DNA from 3 places in the Clostridiisalibacter paucivorans DSM 22131 genome. Region 1 is predicted to be linked to each of the others. Evidence: riboswitches for the same ligand, from Rfam matches in the RefSeq annotation. Region 1 holds a riboswitch; each other region holds the start of a gene.
The links. Region 1 has a riboswitch for cobalamin ahead of Q326_RS0113075 (DUF58 domain-containing protein). Riboswitches for the same ligand answer to the same signal wherever they lie in the genome.

Region 1 (7,369 bases):
TATATGATGGAGATGGAGAGGCAACAGAGCAAAATGATAGTTCAGATAGCAAAATGTTATCAGAAATAGAAGATACAATCAATAATATTGGAGCAGCAAGGGAATCCATGGACCCTCTTCTTGCAGAGGATGATACCAATGATTCCAAATTAAAATATAATACCTTAAATGATTTATTAAATGTATATAACCTAGAAAGAATAGAGGAGTCTCTTTATACTGACAATAGCTGGAGCGTTTTTCTAGATGCCTATGAAAGCACACGACAATATCTGGATAATAATTTAGCTCCAGGAGATGGTGAGGTAGGCAAAAAGCAATATGATGAAATCAAGGAACAATATGAGAAACTATGGAGGGGTGTAAACGGTCTTGAGGATAAAAGGGAGAGTATCACCGTAATTCTAAAGGTAGTGGATAGTCTCCATGCACGGTTAGATGAAGATTTAAATGATAAGGCAGGGATACACACTGTAATCCTAGAAGGTGACAACACTCTTAACACAGCCATTGATAAATTGAGAGATGAAGTTCTGTCATCTGAAAAAAATAGTATAGTTGGTACTAATGAATTCTATGCCACATCTATTAATGGAATCTTGACCACAAATGTTGATATACAAAGACGGGGCATTGGGCCATTAAAATTCAAATCTCCAGAACGTACTTCAGAACAAAAATCCCGTTACGCTGTTCAGTTACATGATGGAGATATAGTTACGCTGGCTTTCTTAGAGCAGCCTGTTAAAGCAAATTCCTCTGGAACAGGTTATGATTCTTTTATCGAAAATCAGCTACATGATTTATACAAACAATCGTCTATATTAGAAGATGGTAAAAGTATAAATGGGATTATGGAAATTGATGAAGGGCAGGAACTTAATTTGTCTACCATATATACCTTGCCCCATATTAGTACCTATTCTCTTAAGGCTAATCCTTTGTCAGGAGCTACTGTTTTTGTAAGTAAAGCAGCAGAAACTATCGAAGATATTTCACCGTCAGATATCAATACTGATATAGTCACAGGGTTAGGAGGAGAATTTAGCTATACCTTCTATTCACCAGGCTATTATGCCCTAAGTGTTTATGATCTTCGTGAGAATGATTCAGCACAAGGTTTTTCTAATGTATTTGATGGGGAGGCTCCTGGACTTACTATTGGAGATACAATATATATCCATGTAAAGGGAACATCCCCTGAGCAGCTTCAAGTAATTAAGGAGGAACTTAAGAAAGAGTTAAATGTAATCTATAGAGATTATCCAGAGAGTTTTTTCAGTACAGATGATTGGAAAGAAATCAATAACTTCTATGAAACAGGATTTGCTGAAATAGATGAAGCGATAACATTAGCGGAGGCTAAAGAAGCACAAGATAATGCTTTAAATGGCATTGAAGCAATACAAGATAAAACTATGGATGACAATACATCAAAAATGGAGGGATTCCGTGATATTCTATCGCGTTTGCCCGATGATGCTTCATTGCTAGGACAAAGAAATGCATTTTTAGCAGAAGCTTTGATTAATAGCTATGATTCTATGAGTGACTATCAAAGGAATCAATTGACTGGATTAGAGGTAGAAAAATATTCTGATATAAAAAAGGTATATGATGTAGGTCTTCCAGAGATTGAATCTTATAAATTGAATCTTGAAATTGCTGCCCACAGCCCATCAGCAAAAGCAGCAATAGAGGATATGATAGAGTATGTAAAAGCACATGGAGAGGATACAGAGCTTCTATATGAATTTAAAGTTAATAAAAGAGATATTGAAGGAAAAGATGTCTATGATTCCCACACAGCATCTGCTATAAGTGCATATCCTGACAATCGAGTTAGGTTTGTATCTACTATAGATAAATTTGCCTATTTCTTTGAGGGTGATGTAGAAGGGGACGGTTGGAAGATACTTGATGATGGAGATGTATCGGGCATATGTACTGATTTTGGCTTAGAAGAACAAATGTCTATAAAGAACAGGACTATATTAATACATGGTGTTCCATATGAGGTCAAACACATAGAGATTGGTGATGCAGCTAATATTCAGCAATATACACTTAGAGTACAGGATTCGAATTTTATGGAAAAGGGTTTAAAATATGAATCAATAGTTTTTGCTGATGAAGGATCTCAATTTATTATGCCATATCAAGATGTAACTGTAACTATTACATGGGGACCTGTAGATAGTAGCATTGACCCCGATGATAACCCTGAGCTAGCATTGGCTAAAACAAATGCTATCAACCAAATAGAAGAAGCATATTCTAATTATAGAAGTAGCAACTACACCGATGATGGATGGGTTGAGCTTACTACAGCAAAAAATATAGGCATTGATGAAATTTCAACAGCCTCAACTATAGAAGATGTAGTATTGGCAAAAGAAAAAGCAATTGATGCCATGGCTGTTGTAGAGGAAAAAATTATTGATGGTGTTATACCTGATTTTGGCGATGTAGTTGGTACAGTAGACGTATATGTTGAAAATACTACTTATTCAGGTGGTGATTTTACAGGTACAATTGTAAGAGAACGGGGTTTTGAATATGCTGAAGAGGATACTATGATGACGATAGTATTAAGGGCACTTGCTGAAAACGGTTATGGTTGGACTGGCACAGGTGGTTCAAAGCCTAGAGGTATTGATGATTATGAGATTGAGTATCTAGCCAGTATTACAAAGGATGGAAAATCCCTTGGTGAGTTTGATGGAACATCAGGTTCTGGTTGGATGGGAACATTAAATGACTTCTTTGTCAACGAAGGTTTCCAAAAGTTTTCAGTTAGTAATGGAAAGCTTTCTAGAGGGGATGAAATCCGAGTAATGTTTACACAAAATCTAGGTGAAGATTTAGGAGGTACTTGGGGAAATTCAGACACCTCCCTGGCTAAACTTAAGCTTAGCAAAGGTACTCTTTATCCATCATTTGATTCTGATATAAATGAATATACTTTGATTCTCCCATCAAATATTAAAAAGCTAAAGGTTACACCTACGGCATCAAATAGAAATTATTTGGTAAAGACCTTCTTAAATGATAGAGTTACTAGTAATAAAGAAGGAGTATCCTTTTATAAACGAACCCAGTATATACCTGTACGTTCGGGAGATTATATCAATATAGGAGTAGGAGAATATGCATGGCCGTCTATGAATAATCAAGAAACGGAGAAACGAAACTATACTGGAACATGGTACAGACTTAATATAATTACACCAGACAATGGAGCAGAACACCTTATATCACTAATAGATGAATTGCCATCAATAGGAAAAATCACACTTTTAGATGAAGATGAAATTAAAAGTATTAGAGATATTTTTGAAATACTATCTTCATCTGAGCAGTCCAAGGTAACAAATATTCAAAGGCTTGAAGATGTAGAAAATCGTATTATTTTCTTTAAGGAAATTGAAGCTGTTAAGGATTTGCTTAAAAAGATTCCAGTTACTTCTAGGGTAACCCTTAAAGATAAAGATAAAATTATGGAAGCAGATAAGGCATATAAGAAACTTACAGACAAACAAAAGCTATACATCACAGTAGGAGATGTTAAAAACTATAATGATGCAATAGATAAACTTAAAGAACTTGGAGCATTTGATTCAGGAAACGTGCCTTCAAAAATAAAAGGAAGTGAAGAAATACCTATAGAAGAAACCATTGCAGAAAACACAGTAGATATAAAAGCAGAAACTAAAATTAAAAATGGAATAGCTAATTCAAAAGTGACAACAGATCAGATAAAAGATATATTAAAAGAGATAGAGGACAGTGATATAACTAGCATTACAATCAATATGGCTAAGGGTAAAGAGATATCAAAAGCAAATATAGAAGTACCCAAAATTTCAGTAGATGAGATATCAAAGGAAAGACTTGATTTGAATCTAAAAACACCAATAGCTACCATATCAATACCTAATAAGGCATTAAAAGAAATATCAAAACAGGCAAAAGGAGAAGATATTAAAATAATAATAGATAAAATAAAAGAAGAAAAGCTCACACAACGGCAGAAATCTACAGTAAAAGAAGAAATAATATACAATATAAGTATAATGAGCAAAGAAGATAAGATATCATCATTTGGAGGAAAACAAATAACTATATCCCTACCATATAAACTGAAAGCGGGACAAAAGAAGGATAAAGTATCAGTATGGCATTTAAATGATAAAGGGGAACTGAAAAAAATAAAATCCAGATATAATGAAAAAACAGAGTTTGTAATATTTAAAACAGATCATTTATCATATTATATAGTAGGATATGACAATAGTATAAGTTTTATTGATGTAAAAGAAGATGATTGGTTCTATGAAAGTGTAATGTATGCTGTACAAAAAGGACTATTCACAGGAACTGGAGAGAAAACCTTCAGCCCAAACTTGACTATGACAAGAGGAATGCTTGTTACAGTCCTTTATAGACTTGATGGTTCACCATCCATAAATGGGTTAGGAAAATCTTTTATAGATGTCAAAGATGATCAATGGTATGCAGAGGCAATAAAGTGGACATTAGAAAGATCTATAGTAAAAGGTATAACTGATACGGAATTTAAGCCTGAAAATAATATTACAAGGGAACAGTTAGCTGTAATGTTATATAGATATGCAGAGATAAAGGGATTAAATACTGAAATAAAAGGAAATATGGAAATATTCACTGACAAAGAAAATATAAGTAACTGGGCAAGAGAAGCCATGACATGGGCTGTAGGCAGTGAATTAATGATAGGTAAAGAAGACAATAAACTTAACCCTTTAGCTAACGCCAGTAGAGCAGAGGTATCAACTATATTTAAGCGATTTATTGAAAATGTAAAATAAAGAATAGAATTATATATTAAATTTGAACAAATAGGTGTCTCGCAATAATCTAACAATTATTGTGGGACATTTCTTTGTAAAATTAATATTATCATAGTTTGGCATTACAAAGCTAAAATTTAATAATATTGACAATATTTATTGTAATGGTATAATCTAAAGTATAGTAGCTAATATAATCTAAAATAATATGATAATCAGGGAAAAAGGTGAGAAACCTTTACTGTAGTCGCAACTGTAAGCGGGGATGAATGCCATTATAGACCACTGTCATTATGATGGGAAGGTTTGGCTGTAAGATGATCCGTAAGTCAGGAGATCTGATATCATATTCTTCTATTATCCTCCGACTTAGAGGAAGGGAAGATATATTATAAATTTCTTGTGTTTAAAAGACAAACTTTTACTTAGGTGTATTATTTGTATGTATAAATAGTAGTTATTCCATTTTGTCTTTAAACCTATGGTATAGTATATCGAAAACCTTTTCCTGAGAGAAAAGGTTTTTTTATTTTGAAAAATCATGACAAAAAGTAAATAGAGACTTTCTAACATTTAAAGAATTGAAGAAGGTGAACCAGTTTGGGAAAGGGACAATCAGATATAAATATATTCATTGATATAAGTGCATCTATGGATTATGGTAATCCTAATAAATGGGATATAGCTAAATTGCTTGCACTGGAATTAGGATATACTGCTTTAAAACAGATGAATAAGCTTACTATATATGGGTTTAATCAAGATTTACAAATTCTTTGTCAATCTGTTCAAGGTATGGAATCTATTCATACAGTAGAACTTAAATTAGATTCTATAGATATATATGGTAAGACGGATTTCAATGCTATAGCACAGGTAAGGGATTATAAAAAGGGTATTACCTTTGTTATATCTGATTTATTTGGTAAAAATCTTGAAAATATTTTAGACAGTTTATCTGGAGATGACCAAGAAGTTGTAATAATTCAAGTATTAGCTCAAGAAGAAATAATCCCAGATTTTCTAGATGAATTTAAATCAATAAAAATGGAATCAGGATATGATAGATTAATAGATATGAATGACAGAGTAAAAAAAATATACACCGAAAAAATAGGAAACTTCATAGATGAACAAAAAAAGATTTGTAGCATTAAAAATATTAGATATGTGTTGATAACTAATGATATATCTCCTACAAAGATTATGGAAAAGGTATTGGTAGGAGTTTAATATACAAATTAGATGATTATATACTTTGTATATAACTATAAGGCTAGTTATTTTTAGAATAGCATAAGGGGGCTGAAGATAATGGCTATGCCACAAACAAAGCTTTATTTAAATGCTAAAGAAAGAAATCTCATTGAACTTATTAGAAAAACAGGATATGGAGAGTTAAAGATAGTAGTACAGAATAATATCCCTATAAGGGTAGAAGAAGTTAAAAAATCAATTAAATTGTAAAATGAAATCAAATGCTGACTAGAAAACTAGAGGCGTTTCTATTTAGATGGAGATATCTTATATCTTCATTTAAATGGGACGTCTTTTTTTATTTAACATAAGGGGGGATATTATGGTTTGTTTTATTTTTTAAAGTAAAGCGTTTAATCATTTTTATACATATTATTTGAGGGGGTCAAAGATGAAAAAGTACACTAAGATAGTATCAATATTATTAGTATTTACATTGCTGATGACATCTTTAGGAACAGGATTATTCAGTATATCAGTAGTAAGAGCAGAAAAATTAGAATCTGAATTTTGTTTGGATAAGACAGAAGTAACAACGGGAGAAACTGTGACAGAAAGTGTGTATCAATCTGGCTATAAAGGTAACAAAGAAGTTGAAACAGAAAAACCCATTAAATTGACAGTTGCACCTGACCAGACATTACAACAAAGAACCCAAAAGGTTATTGATGAATTAAAGGATTATTACAAGGATAAATCTAAATATGATTATTTAGAGGCATTAGCAGCAAATAGAGTAGAGATAGATAATACAATTATAAAAGACAAACTTGATATAAAAGAGCCAAACTTTGATACTGGATGGAATGGTTCCGAATCTGAAGATTATGCTAAAGCTATAATGGGATTAATAGCAGCAGGTCAAGATCCAAGAGATTATAATGGGAAAGATCTAGTTAGCTATTTAGCCAATGCTCAGACAGAAGAAGGTTATTTTTATCCCAGTGGATATTATTATCATGAAAGTGATGAAAAACAAGCTGATTATATTGCAAATTCAGTAATTGCATTAGATATGGCTGGGGCTTACTATAATAGTACTAATGCAGTTAGGGCATTAATGGATACGTTTTATATTGATGGGGATAGTGCATATGTAGTTTATTCATCATGGTCAAATAAACCTCATATTGAGAGAACTGCAATATCTCTCATAGCTCTTTCGAATTATGAAAATGAAGAAGGAGTGGCTAAATTACTTGAAAAAGGGAAAAATTATCTAAAACAACAGGCAAGTGAATGGAATGAAAAAACACAGTCAAATACAATCTCCTATACAA
Region 2 (7,369 bases), on a different contig from region 1:
GTGGCAGTATTAGCAGGTATGTTTTTTGCTGCTATATCAGGTTCAGGAGCTGCTACTACTGCTGCAGTAGGTACAACATTAGTTCCCGAATTAAAGAAAAAGGGTTATGATGAGGCTTCTTCAGCGGCTTTAATAGCAGCTAGTGGAACTATTGGAGTAGTGATACCACCTTCTGTGCCTATGATATTATATGCAGTAATATCCGATCAATCAGTAGCTAAATTGTTTTTAAATGGGTTTATACCTGGAGTTATGATGGGAATAATGCTAATAGGAATTGCTATAGTGCAAGCATATAAAAGAAATTATCCTAAAGGAGCTAAGTTTTCACCGAGAAATATATTTAGAACTTTCAAAGATGCTATATGGGGAATTATGACACCTGTGATAATTTTAGGAGGTATTTTTTCAGGATTCTTCACCCCATCGGAGGCAGCGGTTATTGCAGTGAACTACGCGTTAATAGTATCTTTATTTATATATAAAGATATGAAATTGAAGGATTTATATGGAATTATTTGTAAATCAGCTATGACTATGGCTGTGATAATGTTTATAATAGCTACTTCATCTATATTGAGTTGGATATTGGCTAATTGGAATATTCCTACTATTATAGCTAATGGCGTATTATCATTGTCTACCAATAGATATATTATAATGCTACTAATAACTATGATAATATTAATAACTGGAGTATTTATGGAGACAGCATCAGCCCTTATAATATTAACACCTGTATTTTTGCCATTAATAAATCAGCTAGATATAAGTTTAGTACACTTTGGATTAGTTATGGTTGTTGGATTAGCAATAGGCATGATAACTCCACCAGTAGCAATTAATCTTTATGTAGCTTCATCAATAACAAATCTTTCACTAGAAGAAATAACAAAGGCAATCATACCTTATCTTATAGGATTAGTAGTGGTTTTACTACTATTGCTTTATATTCCTATGCTTGTTCCAGGGTTAATGTAAATAACACTATTTTTATAATATTGTTATTTAAGTATGTTGTTATTGTAGATTTTTTTTGCTATAATTATAGAAAAAGATAACAAGCTTTTTTAGGTTTTGATTTACAATAGTAAAAATTAAAAGGGAAAGAGGTGAAAAACCTCTACAGCCCCCGCTACTGTAATTGCTGACGAAACTTTTATATACCACTATGTATTATCATGGGAAGGTTAAAGTGTAGGATGATGCTTAAGTCAGGAGACCTGCCTAAAAAAGAGATAAGATTCTTCGGAGGGAAGGCTAATTTAATATGGGATTGTTATGGCCATTTTAATGGTACATTCCGGCGGAACTCTGCCGGTTTTTTTTATTTTATATAATTTGGAGGAGATTTTATGGCTAAAAAAGTACAAAAAAGGGATGGTAGTATAGTAGATTTTGATCCATTGAAAATAGAAAATGCTATTTTTAAAGCAGCTAAATCTGTTGGAGGTAGTGATAGAAAAAAGGCTAGAGATTTGGCTAATATGGTAGTACAAATATCTGAAGAAGCCTTTGGAGCTGGAGTACCTACTGTTGAAGATATTCAAGATATAGTAGAAAAGGTACTTATAGAAGAGGGACATGCGAGGACAGCTAAAGCATATATACTCTATAGGAATAGACATGAAGAAATCAGAGAAGTTGAAAATCTTTTGATGGATGGAGAAAGGATGGTAGATGATTATGTCTCTTTAGATGATTGGAGAATAAAAGAAAATGCCAATATGGGTTTTAGTTTACAGGGACTTAATAATCATATAGTTGAAGCTGTGACAAAAAAGTATTGGTTGCAAAAGATATATACAAAAAAACTTAGGGATGCCCATACAAATGGAGATCTACATATACATGATTTAGGCCTATTGGCTCCATATTGTTGTGGATGGGATTTAGAAGGACTTTTAATAAATGGGTTTAAAGGAGCTAATGGAAAGATAGAATCAAAACCAGCTAAACACTTTAGGTCATTGTTGGGACAAATAGTGAATTGGTTATATACACTTCAAGGAGAGGCGGCTGGAGCACAGGCCATAAGTTCTTTGGATACATATGTAGCTCCATTTATTAGATATGATGGGCTTTCATATAATGAGGTTAAGGATGCGGTTCAAGGATTTATATTTAATCTTAATATACCTACTAGAGTAGGATTTCAAACACCTTTTACAAATATAACATTAGATATTGCTCCCCATCCAATGCTTAAAAATGTACCTGTAATTATAGGTGGAAAAAGAAAAGAGGAAACATATGGGGAATTTCAAGAAGAGATGGATATGTTCAATAGGGCATACTGTGAAGTTATGATAGAGGGAGATGGTGCTGGAAGATGCTTTAGTTTTCCAATACCCACTATAAATATAACTAGAGATTTTCCTTGGGATTCTGAAATATCAAATATAATAATGGAGATGACTAGAAAATATGGGACACCATATTTTGCTAATTTTATAAATAGTGATCTTTCGCCTGAAGATGTTAGAAGCATGTGTTGTAGACTTAGATTAGATAATAGAGAATTGAGAAAAAGAGGTGGTGGCTTATTTGGAGCAAATCCTCTTACAGGGTCTATAAATGTGGTGACATTAAATATGGCTAGAATAGGGTATTTATCTAATACTAAAGAAGAATTTAAAAGAAAAGTAAAGATGCTTATGGAAAAGGCAAAGACTATATGCGAATCCAAAAGAAAAGTATTAGAAAGGTATATGGAAGTTGGGTTGTATCCATATTCTAAATACTATCTTCAAGGGATAAAGGATGCCCATGGTGAGTACTTTAAAAATCATTTTAGTACCATAGGATTAAATGGAATGAATGAAGCTTGCTTAAATTTTTTAAGCAAAGATATAACTAGTGAAGAAGGACAAGAATTTGCTATAGATATAATGGAATTTATGAATAGAGTAATACAAATATTTCAAGAAGAGACTGGTAGTCTTTGGAATTTAGAGGCATCACCTGCTGAAGGTGCTGCATATAGATTTGCTAGGATGGATAAAAGAATGTATCCGAATATAGTCACGCAAGGAGATGATGAGCCATATTATACTAATTCTACCCAATTACCAGTGGACCATACTAAAGATGTTTTTGAGGCATTAGAATTACAAGAGAGATTACAAACATTATATACAGGGGGAACAGTATTCCATGGATTTATTGGAGAAGAGATACACAGTATTGAGGCTACTAAAAATTTGATAAAAAAAGCTTTTGAAAATAGTAGGATTCCATATTTTACAGTTACTCCTACTTATAGTATTTGTAGTGAACATGGATATATAAAAGGAGAGCATTTTACATGTCCTAAATGTGGAAATGAAACTGAAGTGTGGACTAGAGTTGTAGGATTTCACAGGCCTGTACAGTCTTGGAATAAAGGAAAGAGAGAAGAATATAAAGATAGATTAGAATTTGAAATAAGTAAAGCTTTGTAATAGGGAGTTGAGATATTTGATATTTAAAGGGATGCAGAAGTCATCATTTATAGATTATCCAGATAAGATTTCTACGGTAGTATTTACAGCAGGATGTAATTTTAGGTGTTCATATTGTCATAATTCCCATTTAGTATACAATACTGGTGAAGAAATATCAGAAAAGTTTATAATATCGTATCTAGAAAAAAGAAACAAATATATAAATGCTCTATGTATTTCTGGAGGAGAACCTACACTACATCAAGGGCTTTATAGTTTTATAAAAAAGATTAAAGAAAAGGGCTTTTTAGTAAAATTAGATACCAATGGTACCAACTATGAACTATTAAATACACTTTTAGATGAAGAGCTTTTAGATTATATAGCGATGGATATAAAGGCACCGTTAGATAAATATAAAGATGTAGTTAATGTAGATTTAGATATAAAACCCATATATAAAAGCATTGATATAATAAAAAATAGTGATATAGATTATGAATTTAGGACTACTGTTTGTAATGAATTATTGACTCAGCAGGATTTAATAGATATAGGTAAGATGTTAAGTGGTTCTAAGAGATATGCCATACAAAATTTTAGAGATGGGGATTCTGTTATAATAGGAAAGGGAGTTTTAACTCCATTTAAAGATAATATAATAAACGAAGTTAAAAGAAGTATGGGAGAATATTGTGATGAAATTATAATTAGAAAGTGATAAAAAAAGGCCTTGACTTTGTTCGAGGTCTTTTTTATATAATTTCTTTAATAAATAGAGGGTATAATATAGGTAAATGAAATGTAATAATTATAAAGGGCATATAAAAGAAATAAAAGGTGTATAATTATATAAAATGTTTTCATAAAGCCAGATAAAGAAACTAGTATTAGCTATGTTAGTAGGATTTGATAAAAAACATATGGATATGAGGGGGATTTAATTTGGATTTAAGCAAATTAGAGCTTTTATTGAACAAAGGGGAAGGACCTAAATTGGATTATAAAGAGATGCTAGACTTAGAAACAGAATCGGATAAAAAAGAGTTGGTAAAGGATGTAATTGCCATAGCTAATAGCCAAGGGGGGAGGGGACATCTTATAATAGGAGTAAAGGACAAAACTAAAGATATAGTAGGGATAGATTCCAATAATATAAATGAGGAAAGAATACAGCAAATAATAGGCTCTAGATGTGATCCACCTGTAAATATAAGAGTAGAATTTTTTAATATAGAAGAAAAGACGGTTTCTGTTATTACTATCTTTAGAAGTAGAAAAAAACCTCATCAGATGCTTCAAACAGGGGCATTTTATATAAGGCGAGGGTCAACTACAGATGTGGCCAGAAGAGATGAGATTGCAAATATGTTTCAAAAATCAGGGGTTATAAATAATGAGTTAATACCTGTATATAATGTAGGTATAGATGTACTAGATAAAACTACCATAGAAAAATATATAGAGAAAATAACTTCTAATCATGAATATGATGAGCTTATATTAAGTAATTTAGGTATAATACATATGGATGAAGATAGTAACAATTACTGTCCTACCGTTGGTGGATTATTGTTATTCTGTAAAAACCCTCAAATTTATTTGCCACATACGGGATTAAAACTTATATATGAAAAAGAGGATGAGGAAATTGCTGAAAAATTTAATGGTAATATTCTAGAAATTTTAGATAATAGTACAGAATTTTTAACTACACTTTTAGATAAATATAATTATCCCATGGGTGGATTAAATGAATGTTTATCTAATGCTCTAATACATAGAGATTATTTTGACTACAAAAGGGAAATAGTAGTTAATATATCTAGAAGTGCTGTAGAGATCAGCAACCCAGGTAGTGTATCTTATAATGATAGAATTAATAACATGATTTCAGAGAGAAATCCATTTAGAAGAAATAATTGGCTATATCAGAGAATCTTAGTTTTAGATGATAAGGGAAGATTTATAAAGACAGGAACAGGTCTTAACAGAATTAAAAATGCCTTTGAAGGATGGGGAAAAGTTAAGTTTATTAGTTCTGCAAAGAAAAACTATTTTAAAGTAATACTTCCTGGAATATATAAAGGAAAATAAAAACACTGATTTTAAAATCAGTGTTTTTATGACTATAACATTAGAGATGAAGATGTGGAGTATAATTTTTTATCTAGTACTAGTTTTAAATGTTTTTTTTCTTCTGTTAAAATAATTTTAATTTGATCCTTTGCCAAATCGGGATATAGATTCTTTAATTCATTTATAAATAGTATACCGTCTCTTTCTACTTTTTCAGCAATTTCTAAAGCATCTAATTTTGAATAGCTTTTTTTTAGCTCTTCATTTTTAAATATATTAGTTTCTATAAGTAAGTCTATATAGTCTGCATCATTGTCATCTAGTTCTATAATACCTTGATTAGGAAGTTTGTTAAGTAAAGACTGATATATTTTTTGATGTCTTTTTTCATCTTTGGCTAGGGTTTTAAATAAATTTGCAGCCTTTTTGTCTTTGGTCTTTTCAGATAGCGATTCATAAAGATCAGAAATTTTTTTTTCTGTTAAAATAATAGTTTTAATGAGTTTTTTTCCATCAAATGACTTTGACAATAAAATTCCTCCTCCAATGAGCATTTATTTATTTTTACCCTAAAGATGTTTTTTAAAACATGGATAAATTTTCTTTTTGACTGTTTAACCTCTTGATTTGAGCACTTACTTGTTCTGAAGAATTAAGCTGATTTTGAGATAAAGTATTTAAGCTATCAGTTTCTTTATTAATATTTTTAATTTCTTCTGAGAGATGCATCAAAATGTCATTTATTTCACTAGCAAATTCTTCGCTACTTGATGCCATCTTTTGTATTTCATTGGCAACTACAGAAAAACCTTTTCCATGTTCTCCAGCTCTAGTAGCTTCTATATTGGCGTTTAATCCTAATATTTTTGTTTGCTTAGCTATTTTATTGACATATTGAATAATTTTATCACTTTTTTCTATGTATTTACTGGAAATTTCAGCGGTATTAATCAGATTTTCACTAACATTATAAATACGTTCTACAGAAGTGTTTATATTGATCAATTGTGTTTCAATATGAGAGGATGCATCATTAATTAAGTCTAAATGTCTATTCAAATTATCTAAGGTTTGATTATTTTTTTCAACTAGAGTCATTATTAGATATGCTCCATGGGAATCAATTATTTTACATTTGTTACTGAATTCATTATTAAGTTTTTTTACTAGATCAGAATTTCCAGTAGCTTCAATTATCATATCTAAATTAATACATTCCATATCGTTTAAATCGTTGGAATATTTGACTCCTAACTTTTTAGCTAATGATATACCTAGTGCATTAATATTTGTGTCTATTATTATAGATACTGATATATCCTCTATTTTTGTCAATGATTGCAGTAAGGCTTTTCCACCCTTTCCTGCACCTACTATTGCGATATTCAAAATATACAGCCTCCTCTAAAATGTTTTTATGTAAAATGTTATTTATTGAAATTAGTACAAAAATATATTTTAATAGAAAATTTTGTTATTAAAATTCTATCACATTATTATATAACAATATATATGGGTTTTAAAGCATTACAGTTATTTAAAAATCTAATAAAGGAAACAAAAAACATATGCCAATCAGAATAAATTATTTGTTTATGTAAAAAATAAGATATGAGTTAAATACTTAGAAAGGAAGTGCTACAATATGCAATTTTATGATGTGGTTGAGAATAGGGTTAGTGTAAAAAAATATAAGAATATTCCATTGAAACAAGATAAACTTGCTAGAATGATTAATGCTGCTATGATGTCTCCATCGTGGAAGGATAAGTCATCTTATAAATTTTTACTTGTAGACGATCAATTGAAAAAAGAAGAATTATCAAAGACAGTAATAAATGATACTACAGAGGCATCTAATGCTA
Region 3 (7,369 bases), on a different contig from region 1:
ATTATGTCAGTCATTCTCATAATAACCCTATCTACAGTACCTCCAAAATATCCCGATATCATTCCTAATATTCCCCCTCCAAACCCTGCTATCATAGAAGCAGAAACCCCTATCAATACACTGAGTTTAGCACCAAAGCATATCTGTGACAATAAATCGATTCCCAAATCATCTGTACCTAACCAATGCTCCTCATTAGGGTGCTCTAAAGACTGCCCCGAAGGTAAATTATATGGATATGGATACATATATTGGGAAAATAGTCCTATAAGTATGATTATCACTATAAACAACATAGATACCTTCCCAATACTAGTAAATTTATTAAACCATAAAAACACATCTCTCATCTAATTCACCCTCGGATCAATTTTTTTATATATTATATCTGCTAAAAGATTCATAATTAATACAGTAAAAGTTACAAATAAAAATATGCCTTGGATTAAAGTATAGTCCCTGACCATAACTGCTTCCCTCATGAGTCGCCCCAATCCTGGGTAGTTAAATACATTTTCTACTAATATAGCTCCTCCAAAAACTCCTCCCAGACTTAAAAATATCCTAGTTATAACAGGTAACATAGCATTTTTAAGTGCATGTTTAAATATAATAGTTCTATCCCTTAGACCTTTAGCCTGGGCAGTCTTCATATAGTTTTTAGTAAGAACTGATATCATACTATTTCTTGACAATAAGTAAAATCCTCCTACCCGCGATAAGGACAATGCCATAACAGGGAGTAAACCATGATGTATAACATCTAATATCCTTTCTACAATATTGTCATACTGTGCAAAAACTGTCATACCTCCTGACAATGGAAAAAGTCCAGTTTTAGCTGCTAATATAAACAGCAGTAACACAGCTATTAGAAATGCTGGAATTTCGGAAAATATTATCATGACGGAATATATGGTTTTATCAATCCAACCCTTTCTATTCCATGCAGAAAAGGCACCTATAACAGTACCAATAGAACTACTTGCTATTATGGATATAATCACTATTCCCAATGTCCATATGGCCCTCTTAAGTATTATAGATAACACTAAGTCATTATAATAAATGCTATATCCAATATTGCCTCTAAACATATTTACTATATAGTTTTTATATTGTTCTCTCAATGGTTTGTCTAATCTATAATAAGACTTATACATATCTATCTGTTCCTGTGTATATGTATAGTTTACGCTCCCTTCCTCAGACGAGAGAAAGGTAAAGGGGTCCCCAGGCATTAACCTGGGGATGAAAAAGTTTAATGTTATTATAACTAAGAATGTAATTGCATACTCTACAATCTTTTTTGAAATCTTCATTATTTCCAACTCATTCCATTTCTAAATAAGATATTTTATTATGGGTTACTTCATGGTGGTTAAATACATGCTTCCAATTATCATATTTTGCTGGCCTAAATACAGTATATGTTGCAGTATTGTACAGTGGTATTTGAGGAACTTCCTCTGCTATGACCTCTTGAAGTTGATAAATTATATCTCTTCTATCATCTGAATTGAGTTCCAATAATTGTGACTTGCATAATTCATTTATCTTATCATTATTATATCCTGGGATTCCTCCAATAAATGTAGATTTTGTATCATCTTTTCCATAGGCATATTGCTCCCTTAATATATCTGCATCATTTCCCCAACCCCCATGGCCAATAAGTACCATTTCATAATCTCCATTTTTTACTGCAGCATCTCTAGATTTTTTATCTATACTCTTTATCTCTAAATCAATGCCCACTTTTTCAAGACTTAATTTGATTAGTTCTCCAATTCTAACTTCCTTATTATCATTACCAGTTAATAATGTGAATTTGTATTCTTTATTTTCTAATAGCTGTTTAGACTTATCTAAATCAAACCCATATTGCTTAATATTTTTATTATACCAGATATGATCTACTGGCAAATAACCTGCACTGGCAGGCTTAGCAGCTCCCCTTGCAACCTTTTCTATGAGTTCACCTTTATCTATACCGTAGGCCATAGCCTGTCTTAAATTTTTGTTTTTAAGTTCGGATCTCTTTTCCATATTAAACATAATTCTATATCCCCAAAATGCAGGGTCATTTATAACTTTATATTGGGAATCATTTTTATATTTATTTAATATATCAGGTGTAACTTCTGTTATATCTATATCTCTCTTTTCAAAGGCCAATATAGTATCACTCACAGGCACAAATTGAATTATATCTGCCTTCTGTTTAGGTCCCCAATAATCATTAAATGCTTCAAATTTATATGCACCTTGCTCCTTGCTATATTCTTTAAGTATATACGGTCCACATCCTATAACTGCCTCAGGACCATTGAATTTTTTAGGGTCTTCTACATCTTTCCATATATGTTTAGGTATAATCCTTGCTGCTCCAAATCTATTCAACAAAGTTGCATTGGGTTCATTTACATTTATGCTAATATTGTGTTCATCTATTACATTTATCTCGTTTATAAAATTGTCCTTACTTATATTTAATTCATCTGAGACTGGTGGATATTCAGCGTAGTATTCAAAGGAAAACTTTACATCCTCTGCTGTCATAGGCTGACCATCCTGCCATTTAACTCCTTCTCTCAATTTAAAGGTGTATGTTTTTCCATCTTCACTTACTTTCCAGTCTTCAGCAAGCCAAGGTATAAAGCCTTCTTCTCCTCGCTCTAATAAACTGTCAAATATAAGTCTCATCTTATATGCACCAGGACCCCTAGAATAATGGGCATAAGGACTAGGATATCCCCAATCTCCCCCTTCAAGATTCAATACTACTTCTTCATTATTATTCCCATCTACATTGGTTACTTCTCCATTGCCACATCCCGAGAGAATCATCATAAATGCCATTGTCAAAATCATTAGTTTATATATTTTCTTCATTTTACACCCTCCATATCATCCAACCTATTTTGGCTTTAGTATTTTCTACTATAATACCATCTTTGGATATACTATTTAAATAATTTTTTATGTCATATACTATCTGAGGTTCTTCTTTAATATGTACAGTATACACATTTATCGCATCTTCTAATCTCCTCTTATTTTCCCATTGCACATCCCTATAATATATCTCAGGGTATATACCCAATTGCCATAATATATTAAATGCACAGTACATCTTAATTCCCCAATTATTAATATATTTGCCTTTAGAGGATAATCTATTTATAGTATCCCTTACCTCGTCCTCTCTAGTCACAAAACCACTTAAAAAACAATATCCTTTACTAGCTTCATTCATCTTTACTAAAGTATCCTTACTATCTATTGCTGGAGACATAGATGCAAATACAAGGTCAAATCTATTATTCCATGCCCTTTGATTTAAATCTATATGCTGCCACGGTACTGCATCAAAGGAAATATTCCTTATATTTAATTTTTCTGCATTCTCTCTAGCATACTTAATCATATTGGGAGATATATCTATACCTGTTACATATTTTGACTTTTTCGAAAATTCTACGCTATATTTACCAGGCCCACAACCTATATCTAATATCTCTGATGATTTATTGACTATATTTTTAGATAACAAGAACTCTATTACCTCATCCATTCTAGCATTTTTATCCTTGCCATTAAATTCCTTTGCCCTTAAATCCCATACATCTTTAGTAGCTGATAAATTCATATTTGAAGATTCTCGCCACATATCATCAAAAGTTTTTATATCCACTTTACCCACTCCTTTTTAGATAAGAATAAAACTAAAAGACACCTCAATAAAACAGTTAAGAGGTGTCTCACATTTCAAAAATCATTAAAACGTAATAAAACATACCCCCCTATCTTCCGTAGAGTTCCTGGCACATGATATAGGCAGGTCTTCTGACTTAAGAATCATAGTTTTTCCATACCTTCCCGAAGATCAGTGGTAATAACTTGGAAAAACTCCTCTAATACAGCGGCGGGACCGTGCAGGCATCTCACCTGTCTTCCCTTTTCATAGATATCTTAAAAATAATATCTAAACCTATACCCATTTATTAACTTATCGTTAAATTAATAATATATTATGGGCATATGTATGTCAAGAGCAATTAGAAAAGGGATATTTCACTATGAAATATCCCTTAGTTTTTATATCACTTATTTTAAATCCTTATAGCAGAACCACCAGTCTAAACACTCTATCTCTCCAGACTCTGCCTTTTTAAGTCTTTCCTCTACTAATTCTTCAGTACCAGCAGGAGGTATTATTACCTTTTCCCCTATCAATGGGTTATTTGGCCAATTTTCAGGTACTGCTACTCCATTATTATCCGATGTCTGTAATGCCTTTACTGCTCTTAAAACTTCGTCTACACTTCTTCCTATCTCTTGTGGATAATACATCATAAGCCTTAAAATTCCTTTATCGTCTACTATAAATACTGCCCTTACAGTATTAGTTCCCTTGCTCTCATGTAACATACCTAATTTATTAGAAACTCTACCCAATTCATCTGCTATAACAGGGAATGGTACCTTTACATCTGTTTTTTCATTAATCCATTGTACCCATTTTATATGAGAAAATACTTGGTCTACAGATAATCCTATAAGCTCTGTATTTAATTTCTTGAATTCATCTGCTTTCTTAGCAAAGCTTACAAATTCAGTAGTACAAACTGGAGTAAAGTCCCCTGGATGACTAAATAATACAAACCATTTCCCTTTATAATCTTCTGGTAATTTCTTTACTCCATGGGTAGTATTGACCTCCATTTCTGGAAATGCATCTCCTAATAATGGTAATTTGTTTTGTTTTTCCACAAAAATCTCCTCCTTATATTTTATAAATAATATATTTTAATCTAATTCATATTAGACATATGTAATTTGTAATTATTCTTAATTTGTAATGATTACATTTTTAATTATAGTTCAATTATTTTCCTTTGTCAAGTGTTATTGATAATATTTATCAAAATTATTTTTTAAAAAAAATAGTTAGTAGTAAGTAGTTTAATGATGAAATCCATAGGATTTCTACCATCAACTACTAACCACTAACTATTACCTACTGACTCATTATATACTTTCTTAAATTCAAAACCTATGTCTCATATATCTATACAAAAATACTATAGCTATAGATATTAAGACTAATATTACAATAAAATTCGTATTATTACTAGTTGTTAAAAATATAGCTGTGGGACCATCAGCTCCCCCTATTATGTCTACACTAGCACGAGTAGTCATATATGTTGATATCAAATTGGCAATTATAATACACAAAAATAAGAATAATAGACATTTTATAAAATTATTTATATTCAATAATTTTTTCATATATACTTATCTCCTTAGACCTTTCACGTTTTTATTTATTAAGGCCTTTAATATACATAATCAATGGCTCTATTGCATCTATATTTGTAAAATCAACCTTCTTTCCATATGATTCTAACATATCTTTATCATCTTTAGACATTTCATCAGGTTTTTTCTTAGAAACTATTTTTTTAAGCATTGCCATCATAGCCTTATGGGTAAAACTTAGATTCTTATAATCAATTCCACCCCGAAAGTGAAAAAACTTTATTCTTTCTGCCATTCCATTTGAGAAATTCTTTTCAATAATTGGCTTAAAGATATCTATATCGTCTGTAGATGCAAGACCCACTGTAAAAACAATGATATTTTTATCCTTCAGTCTCTCAAAATTTTTAGTTATAATAGATACTCCATTAATCCCACTGGCATAAAGTCCGCCCCCAAAAATTACTGTATTATATAGTAATAAATCTTTAATTTCAACCTCTGAAACCTCAAGCAGATCTCCATGGGATTCATTAGCTATCCACTGTGCATATTTTTTTGTGCTACCATATTTGGATTTATATATAATTGCAATTTTGTTCATATACATCCCCCTTAAATCTTTTATCCTTTTTTTAAATCTTTATCAAATGTATTTCTAAAACCATAGGTCATCACCATCAGATATATCCTCAACACAATAAATATAATACCTACTAAAATATGCAAATATGTTATGTTGAACATAAGTGTAAAGTTCAATAATATAAGATTAGTTATTGAAACTACAGTATAAAATCTCAGCTTTTTTATACACTCATTAGCCCATTCTTCATAATCGTTATTGTTAAAATATTCTATAGAACCCTCAATATATTTATAAAACATAATTACTTCCATTACAGTATAAAACACTATTAATAATTGACTAAATATAGAAAATCTCATTGCTTGAATGGATAAAAAAAATCCAATAAAGGTTCCAATGACTGTCATTATTCCAAAAATTTTAGCCCTATTAAATGATTCTATATGGGTATGTCTGTATAAAGAACCCATTCCACTTAATATAATCATAAACCCTATAAACCCTGGTAATATCTTTATCATTCCTAATTTTATATTGAATGTTGCAATAAATATCCCCCAAAATATTTTATTATATCCATTATACATATTAGATTGCCCCCCTTGCCCTCAAATAGTTAAATATACCCTTCAAGTCAAAATCATAAGGGGTATAATCTATATTATATATCCTCTCATATGCTTTTTCTCCATTTTTATCTTGATAATATAGTTTGGGCTTTATGTCATAGAAAGTATATCTTCCTAATATATTTTCTGGCGTTTTAAATTTAGTATATATACTCAAGGTCTGATTTTGTTTGCATTTAATTCCTGAAATCTCCCTATAATCAATATCTCCTATGGAAATATCCAGATAATCCTTTAAATCTTCTAATAGTGGAGACCTAATATCCAATAATTCTATATCCTTTTCTACATTGCCATGAAAAGACGATGTCCCATCGGAAGAACTGCTAGAACTTATAGATGTTATATTATTACTTCTTCTTTCATCTCTATATATTATTATCCTTCCTAGATCAACATCTATTGTACTTCTATCATTGAATTCTATATGGGCATTGTTAAGCTCAATTTCATAGTTTTCCCTATCTATATTGTTTAGATCTATCTTAAGATACAATGTTCGAAGTACATATCTTCCATATATATCTTCCCTTTGATTGTTATTGCTATTATCAAAAAAAGAGAATCCCCCTCCTCCAAAGGGCTGATGGGAAACAAGGACTTCAATATTAGGTTCCTCTTCAAAGTATATATCTGTAACCTTTCTATCATCGGATAAATTAGTTATATATTTAAGTTCAATCCTATCTACCATATTATAATTTTTATTGCTAGATACATATTCTTCAACATACATCTTCAAAAACACAGGATTATCCAGTCTATATATTATTACAAATCCAACTGTAAAAATTAATGACAGTACAATTAGGAATAACCCAAACCTCAATATCTTTCTATTCAATTCCAATATATTCACATCCTATTACAGTATATTTTCTCT

Region 2: another riboswitch for cobalamin. It lies ahead of Q326_RS0102825 (ribonucleoside triphosphate reductase); the one in region 1 lies ahead of Q326_RS0113075 (DUF58 domain-containing protein).
Region 3: another riboswitch for cobalamin. It lies ahead of Q326_RS0100760 (class I SAM-dependent methyltransferase); the one in region 1 lies ahead of Q326_RS0113075 (DUF58 domain-containing protein).

The regions. Positions count from the first base shown of each region.
Region 1 is NZ_JHVL01000056.1:12,897-20,265, reverse strand. It holds gene Q326_RS0113080 (S-layer homology domain-containing protein) at 1-4,850, shown strand, start outside; cobalamin riboswitch at 5,001-5,192, shown strand; gene Q326_RS0113075 (DUF58 domain-containing protein) at 5,433-6,065, shown strand; gene Q326_RS0113070 (DUF2292 domain-containing protein) at 6,147-6,299, shown strand; gene Q326_RS0113065 (S-layer homology domain-containing protein) at 6,481-7,369, shown strand, end outside.
Region 2 is NZ_JHVL01000004.1:67,050-74,418, reverse strand. It holds gene Q326_RS0102830 (TRAP transporter large permease) at 1-981, shown strand, start outside; cobalamin riboswitch at 1,056-1,245, shown strand; gene Q326_RS0102825 (ribonucleoside triphosphate reductase) at 1,356-3,443, shown strand; gene Q326_RS0102820 (anaerobic ribonucleoside-triphosphate reductase activating protein) at 3,460-4,146, shown strand; gene Q326_RS0102815 (RNA/DNA-binding domain-containing protein) at 4,371-5,522, shown strand; gene Q326_RS0102810 (ferritin-like domain-containing protein) at 5,555-6,034, opposite strand; gene Q326_RS0102805 (methyl-accepting chemotaxis protein) at 6,087-6,893, opposite strand; gene Q326_RS0102800 (nitroreductase family protein) at 7,150-7,369, shown strand, end outside.
Region 3 is NZ_JHVL01000001.1:162,050-169,418, forward strand. It holds gene Q326_RS0100745 (ABC transporter permease) at 1-350, opposite strand, end outside; gene Q326_RS0100750 (ABC transporter permease) at 351-1,322, opposite strand; gene Q326_RS0100755 (ABC transporter substrate-binding protein) at 1,333-2,895, opposite strand; gene Q326_RS0100760 (class I SAM-dependent methyltransferase) at 2,897-3,697, opposite strand; cobalamin riboswitch at 3,823-4,013, opposite strand; gene Q326_RS0100765 (peroxiredoxin) at 4,111-4,776, opposite strand; gene Q326_RS0100770 (sodium ion-translocating decarboxylase subunit beta) at 5,053-5,298, opposite strand; gene Q326_RS0100775 (flavodoxin domain-containing protein) at 5,330-5,872, opposite strand; gene Q326_RS0100780 (hypothetical protein) at 5,893-6,444, opposite strand; gene Q326_RS0100785 (hypothetical protein) at 6,446-7,336, opposite strand; gene Q326_RS0100790 (DUF5673 domain-containing protein) at 7,352-7,369, opposite strand, start outside.